Regions from separate parts of the Xanthomonas sp. 60 genome, predicted to be linked through region 1. Evidence: riboswitches for the same ligand, from Rfam matches in the RefSeq annotation. Region 1 holds a riboswitch; the other holds the start of a gene.

The links. A riboswitch is a leader RNA that binds a small molecule or an ion and turns the genes downstream of it on or off. The one in region 1 is predicted to bind glycine.
Region 2: linked by a shared signal. The riboswitch ahead of FHY09_RS09505 (trimeric intracellular cation channel family protein) and the one ahead of gcvP (aminomethyl-transferring glycine dehydrogenase) in region 1 are both predicted to bind glycine.

The regions. Positions count from the first base shown of each region.
Region 1 covers NZ_JAASQW010000001.1:747,270-750,673, reverse strand. Annotated here, with positions in the region: gene FHY09_RS03420 (hypothetical protein) at 1-33, opposite strand, end outside; gene FHY09_RS03415 (multidrug effflux MFS transporter) at 91-1,320, opposite strand; glycine riboswitch at 1,608-1,711, shown strand; gene gcvP (aminomethyl-transferring glycine dehydrogenase) at 1,771-3,404, shown strand, end outside.
Region 2 covers NZ_JAASQW010000003.1:582,062-585,465, forward strand. Annotated here, with positions in the region: gene FHY09_RS09500 (3-deoxy-7-phosphoheptulonate synthase) at 57-1,157, shown strand; gene FHY09_RS09505 (trimeric intracellular cation channel family protein) at 1,215-1,832, opposite strand; glycine riboswitch at 1,914-2,010, opposite strand; glycine riboswitch at 2,018-2,113, opposite strand; gene FHY09_RS09510 (GIY-YIG nuclease family protein) at 2,154-2,411, shown strand; gene FHY09_RS09515 (NAD(P)/FAD-dependent oxidoreductase) at 2,446-3,404, opposite strand, start outside.

The DNA of each region.
Region 1 (3,404 bases):
GAGGTCACGGCGGAGTTTGGAGGTGGTGGACATCAGGGCACGGCAGGAGGTCGGGCCTGCAAGGATACCCCACCCCGCCGACCCGGCCGCTCAACCCTCGGCCTGCACCCGGAGCGCCTCCCGGGCGCGTTCGCGATGGTGCTCCCAGTACCAGAACACGAATCCAGCAGCGAAGAACGCCGCCTGGCCCAGTGCGAGGTGCAGCGGCGAAGCGTTCAACAACGGCGATACCACGCCGGCCACCACGGTGCTGATCATCAGCTGCACGAAGGCCTGCAGCGAAGACGCCAGCCCGCGCTGGTGCGGGTACATGTCCAGCACGGCCAGTGCCAGGATCGGGAAGATCAGCGCCATGCCCAGGCCACCGAGGAAGATCGGCAGCACCGCCCAGGGCAGCGCGAGCTGCGGCGCAAGGGACACATAGCCCATGTTGAGCAACGCCGAGACCGCCGCGCAGATGAAGCCGATGCTGACCTGGCGCGTAGGCGTGGTGCGTCCGGCCATGCGCCCGGAGAGGAACGAGCCGGCCGTCATGCCCCCGATGGTGGGGATGAACAGCCAGGCAAAATCGCCCTCGCCCAGGCGCAGGTGCTGCATGACGAACACAGGGGCCGACGCGATGTAGAGGAAGATGCCACCGAAGGCCAGGCTGCCGGCCAGCGCGAGCCGTACGAACCGCGGATTGGACCCGATGCGCAGGTAGTCACGCACCAGCCCGCGCGGCGACAGCGGCGTGCGCGCCTGCAGCGGGTGGGTTTCCGGCAAGTAGCGCGCCGTGGCCACCAGCAGCAGCAGCGAGAACACCACCAGGAACCAGAAGATCAGCGGCCAGCCGGCGCCGCTGAGCAGGATCCAGCCGCCGATGATCGGCGCGATCGCCGGGGCGATGCCGAAGATCATCGACACCTGGCTCATCAGGCGCTGCGCATCGTGGCCGTGGTACAGATCGCGGATCACCGCGCGGCCCACGATCATGCCCACGCCTGCCGAAAGGCCCTGCAGCGCGCGGAAAACCAGCAGCGTGCCCAGATCGGTCGAAAGCGCGCAGCCGACCGAGGCGCCCACGAAGACCACCAGCCCGCCCAGGATCACCCGCTTGCGCCCCCAGGCATCGGACAGCGGACCGTGCGCCAGGCTCATCAGTCCGTAGAACAGCAGGTACACGCTGACGGTCTGCTGCACCGCCACCTCATCCACCTTCAGGCGCTGGGCGAGCTGCGGGAAGGCGGGGAAAATGGTGTCGATGGAAAACGGACCGAACATCGCCAGCCCTGCGAGCAGCAGGGCCAGGCGGCGGGTCGAAGGCGAGGCGGCGGTCATTGCGGAATCCAGCGGTCGGGGTCGGCGCGGACAGGCACGCCGGGCAGGCGCACTCCCTGCCAGGAGGCGCCACATGAATACGGGTATGGGGGCATGATAGGCCTTATCCGACGTCATTTCCATGCGCCTTCGCGCAAGAGCGTAGGGTGGGCCAGCGCGTGTTCACCCGTGAGTATCCGCCGTTGCCGCAGTGCACCGGCTATAATCAGCAGGCAACAAGGTGGGAGAAGCAGGACACCGCTGCCGAAGGCGCAACGCCCGTAATCGCTCAGGCTCGTGACCACCCGCAACAAAACTCTGGAGAGACCGGTCAAACCCGGCGCCGAAGGGGCACGAAGCCGCAGCTCACCGCGCTTCACAAACTCTCAGGCAAAAGGACAGAGGGGCGCCCTGCAGGCAGCCGGATGGCGGCCTGCCCGCATGCGTGCCCTTTCCCACGGATCCTTCGCCATGTCCCAGAACACCCCTTCGCTGCGCGACCTCGAGCATCACGATGCCTTCGTCGAGCGCCACATCGGCCCCAATGACGCCGAGATCGCGCAGATGCTCGGCGTGGTGGGCCACGCCTCGCTGGACGCGCTGACCGATGCCATCGTGCCAGCCCGCATCAAATCGCCCGCCCCGCTCGCCCTGCCCGATTCACTGACCGAAGTGGACGCGCTGGCGAAGATCCGGGCCATCGCCAACCAGAACACCGTGCTGCGCAGCTTCATCGGCCAGGGGTACTACGGCACGCACACTCCGAATGTCATCCTGCGCAACATCCTCGAGAATCCGGCGTGGTACACGGCCTATACGCCCTACCAGGCCGAGATCTCGCAGGGCCGCATGGAAGCGCTGATCAACTTCCAGACGCTGTGCGCCGACCTCACCGGGATGGAGATCGCCAACGCCTCCCTGCTCGATGAAGCCACCGCGGCCGCCGAAGCGATGACCCTGGCCAAGCGCTCGGCCAAGTCGAAGTCGGACACCTTCTTCGTGCATGACGCGGTGCATCCGCAGACGCTGGAACTGCTGCGCACCCGCGCCGAGCCGATGGGCATCGTGCTGCGCGTGGGCACCCCGGCCGAAGCCTTCGAAGCGGAGGCCTTCGGCCTGCTGCTGCAGTACCCGGACACCTTCGGCCAGGTCGGTGACTACAAGGCGCTGGTGGAGGCCGTGCACGCGCGCGGCGGCCTGGTGGCCGTGGCCACCGATCTGCTTGCGCTGACCCTGCTGGCCGCCCCCGGCGAATGGGGCGCGGACATCGTGGTGGGCAACAGCCAGCGCTTCGGCGTGCCCTTCGGTTTCGGCGGCCCGCATGCCGCCTTCATGGCCTGCCGTGATGCCTTCAAGCGCAGCATGCCCGGCCGCCTGATCGGCGTCTCCGTGGATGCACACGGCAACCCGGCCTACCGCCTCACCCTGCAGACCCGCGAGCAGCACATCCGCCGCGAGAAGGCCACCTCCAACATCTGCACCGCGCAGGTGCTGCTGGCGGTGATGGCCTCGATGTATGCCGTGTACCACGGGCCCGAGGGGCTGACCCGCATCGCCCGCCGTACCCATCGCCTTGCCGTGATCCTGGCCAGCGCGCTGCGCAGTCATGGCGTGGCCGTTGGTACGGACTTCTTCGATACGCTGCACATCACCGACGTCGATGCCGAGGCGATCCACGCCGCCGCGCGCGCCGCCGGCTACAACCTGCGCGCGATCGACAGCCGCTCGGTGGGCATCAGCCTGGACGAGACCGCCACCCGCGAGGACATCGTGGCCGTGGCGGCGATGTTCGGGGCGCCGCTGGACATCGAAGCGCTCGACGCCACGGTCGCCCCTGCGATCCCCGCCGGTCTGCAGCGCACCAGCGCGTTCCTCACCCATCCGGTGTTCAACACGCACCACAGCGAGCACGAACTGCTGCGCTACCTGCGTTCGCTGGCCGACAAGGACCTGGCGATGGACCGCACGATGATCCCGCTGGGCTCGTGCACCATGAAGCTCAACGCCACCGCCGAGATGATCCCGGTGACCTGGCCGGAGTTCGGCAACATCCATCCGCTGGTGCCGGCCGATCAGGCCGTGGGCTACAAGGCGCTGATCGAAGG
Region 2 (3,404 bases), on a different contig from region 1:
TGGCGGCTTTTTTGATGCCGCCGCGCTGGGACCCCCACCTCTGGAGATCCCCCGCCATGCCCCCCTTCACCGACGACCTGCGCATCCGCAAGATCGAACCGCTCACCTCGCCTGCCGAACTGCTGGCCCTGCTGCCGTGCGATGACGAGGCCTCAGCCACCGTTACCGCCTCGCGCGATGCGCTGCACGCCATCCTGCACGGCCACGACGACCGCCTTGCGGTCGTGGTGGGCCCCTGTTCCATCCATGATCCGGCCGCGGCCATCGAGTACGCACACAAGCTCAAGCCGCTGCGCGATGCCCTGGCCGGCGAGCTGGAGATCGTCATGCGCGTGTACTTCGAGAAGCCGCGCACCACGGTGGGCTGGAAAGGGCTGATCAACGACCCGGACCTGGACGGCAGCTTCAACATCAACAAGGGGCTGCGCATCGCCCGCGGCCTGCTGCGGGACATCAACAAGCTCGGCCTGCCGGCCGGGGTCGAGTTCCTCGATGTGATCTCGCCGCAGTACATCGCCGATCTGGTGGCCTGGGGCGCGATCGGGGCGCGCACCACCGAGAGCCAGGTGCACCGCGAACTGGCGTCGGGCCTGTCCTGTCCGGTCGGGTTCAAGAACGGCACCGATGGCAACATCAAGATCGCCGCCGATGCCGTCGGCGCGGCGTCCAACCCGCATCATTTCCTGTCAGTCACCAAGCAGGGCGACACCGCCATCGTGGCCACCGCCGGCAATCCGGACTGCCATGTGATCCTGCGTGGCGGGAAGGTCCCCAACTTCGACGCGGCCAGCCTCGGTGACGCCTGCCAGGTGCTGGCCAAGGCCGGCCTGCCCACGCGCCTGATGATCGATGCCAGCCATGCCAACAGCCTGAAGAACCCGGACAACCAGCCGCGGGTGGTCGATGATATCGCCGAGCAGATGGCGCGCGGCGAGCAGCGCATCGTGGGGGTGATGATCGAGAGCAACCTGGTCGGCGGCCGCCAGGACCTGCTGCCTGGCCAGCCCCTGGTGCACGGCCAGAGCATCACCGATGGCTGCATCGACTGGACCACGACCGAGCGCGTGCTGGAAGATCTCGCCGCCGCCGTGCGCGCCCGGCGCGCGATCGCCTCCGGCACGGTCACGGTGCCCGAACCGGCCGCCGAAGCGGCGTGAGCCCGCAGGCGCTGCGCTGCCGGTCGTACGCAGCGCGGCGCCCACCGGACGGGGTGCTCAGTGCACCTCGTCGTGGTACACGAACTTCGGCATCTCCCAGCGGAAGTGGATCGCCAGCAGGCGCAGCGCGAAGCCGCCACCAAGGCAGCACAGGATCGCCGTGCTGTCGGCCACGCCCCAGTGCAGCAGCAGCAGGTAGGCCGCGCCGGTCAGCAGGGCGATGATCGCGTAGAGCTCCTTCTGGAAGATCAGCGGGACTTCGTTGCACAGGATGTCGCGCAGCACGCCGCCGAAGGCACCGGTCAACATGCCGGCGATCAGCACGATCGCGGTGGCATGCCCCGCCTCGCGCGCGATCGAGCAGCCGATCAGGGTGAAGGCGATCAGGCCCAGTCCATCGAGCACCAGGAAGGTGCGGCGGAAGTGGTGCATCCAGCGTGCCAGCCAGGTGGCCACCAGCGCCGCGCATACCGTGAAGCCGAGGTACTCGGGGTGCTGCACCCACGCCAGCGGATAATGGCCGAGGATGATGTCGCGCAGCGAGCCGCCGCCCAGGGCGGTCACGCAGGCGATCATCACCACGCCGAACAGGTCCATGCGGCGGCGGCCGGCCGAGAGCGCGCCGGTCATGGCTTCGGCGGAAATAGCGATCAGATAGATGATGGACAACAGCATGGGGGCAGGCTCCGGACAGGCGATGGCCGGCCGCGCGCTGCCGCTTCGCTGCGGGGGCAGCGAGGCGATGGCGTGACCGGTGCCGCTCCCGCTGTCCTTTTGCCTGAGAGTTCAGCGGAAGCGTGTTCCGCGTGCCCCTTCGGCGGGTCCGGGTGGACCTCTCTCCAGCTCGGCGAGTGGGATGCATGGTTGATGGAGTCCAACTCCACCGGCCTGAGCGATCATGGGAGCCTGCGCCTTCGGCGGGTGCCTGTGTGGCACCTCTCTCCTGCATCCGGGCGCCAGTGTAGCCGCTGCGGCGGGTGAGCGATAATCACGGCCATGTCCACCGCGCCCACGCCCTGGTTCCTGTACCTGCTCGAATGCCGCGACGGCAGTTACTACGCGGGTATCAGCACCGACGTGGACGCCCGGTTCGCCGCCCACCAGGCGGGCAGGGGGGCGCGCTACACGCGCGCCCGGCCGCCGCTGCGGATCCTCGCGGTGCGGCAGTATGCCGGCCGTTCGGACGCCTCGCGCGCCGAGTGGGAACTGAAACAGCAGCCGCGTGCGAAGAAGCTGGCATGGTTCGGCCTCTAGGCCGGCCGCCACACCGACAGGGCAGCGCCCGTACTCAGCGCTCGGCGGGTGGATCCCTGGGCGGGCGTGCGTTGCCGAAGATGATCCGCGCGCTGCGCTGGTAGCTCCAGTACGCCACCGCCCAGTTGAGCAGCACCACCATGCGGTTGCGGAAACCGATCAGGAACATCACGTGCGCGGCCAGCCAGAACCACCACGCGAGCACGCCGGAGAGCTGCAGCCGGCCAAGGTGGACGATCGCGGCCATGCGCCCGATGGTGGCCAGGTTGCCGTAGTCGGCGTAGACGAAGGCGCCCGGTGCCGCCTTGCCGTGCAGGCGCGCGCGCACGGTCTCGGCCACGTGCCGGCCCATCTGCTTGGCTGCCGGTGCCACGCCCGGCACCGGCCGACCGTCCGCCTGGCTCAGGGCCGCCAGGTCGCCGGCAACGAACACCTCCGGATGCCCCGGCAGCGTGAGGTCGGGCAGGACCTGCACGCGGCCGGCGCGGTCCAGCGGTACCTCCAGCGTGGCCCCCAGCGGCGAGGCCGCCACGCCCGCTGCCCAGACCACGGTGCGCGCGGCGATGAAGGTCTCGCCGAGCTGGAAGCCCTGGTTGTCGATGTGGCTGACCGGCGTGCCGGTCAGCACGTCCACGCCGAGTTTCTCCAGTTGGCGCCGTGCCTTCAGCGAGAGCACTTCGGGGAACGAGGAGAGCACGCGTGGCCCGGCTTCGACCAGGCGCACCTTGGCGCTGGCCGGATCGATATGGCGGAACTCGTTGCGCAGCGTATGCCGCGCGATTTCGGCCAGCGTGCCGGCCAGTTCCACGCCGGTGGGACCGCCGCCGACCACCGCGAAACTCAGCCACGCCGCCTTCTTCGCAGGATCCGGCTCGGCCTCGGCGTATTCGAACGCGAGCAGCAGCTTGCGCCGCAGCGCGATCGCATCATCGAGGGTCTTCAGGCCCGGCGCATCCTTGGCCCACTGGTCGTTGCCGAAATACGCATGGGTCG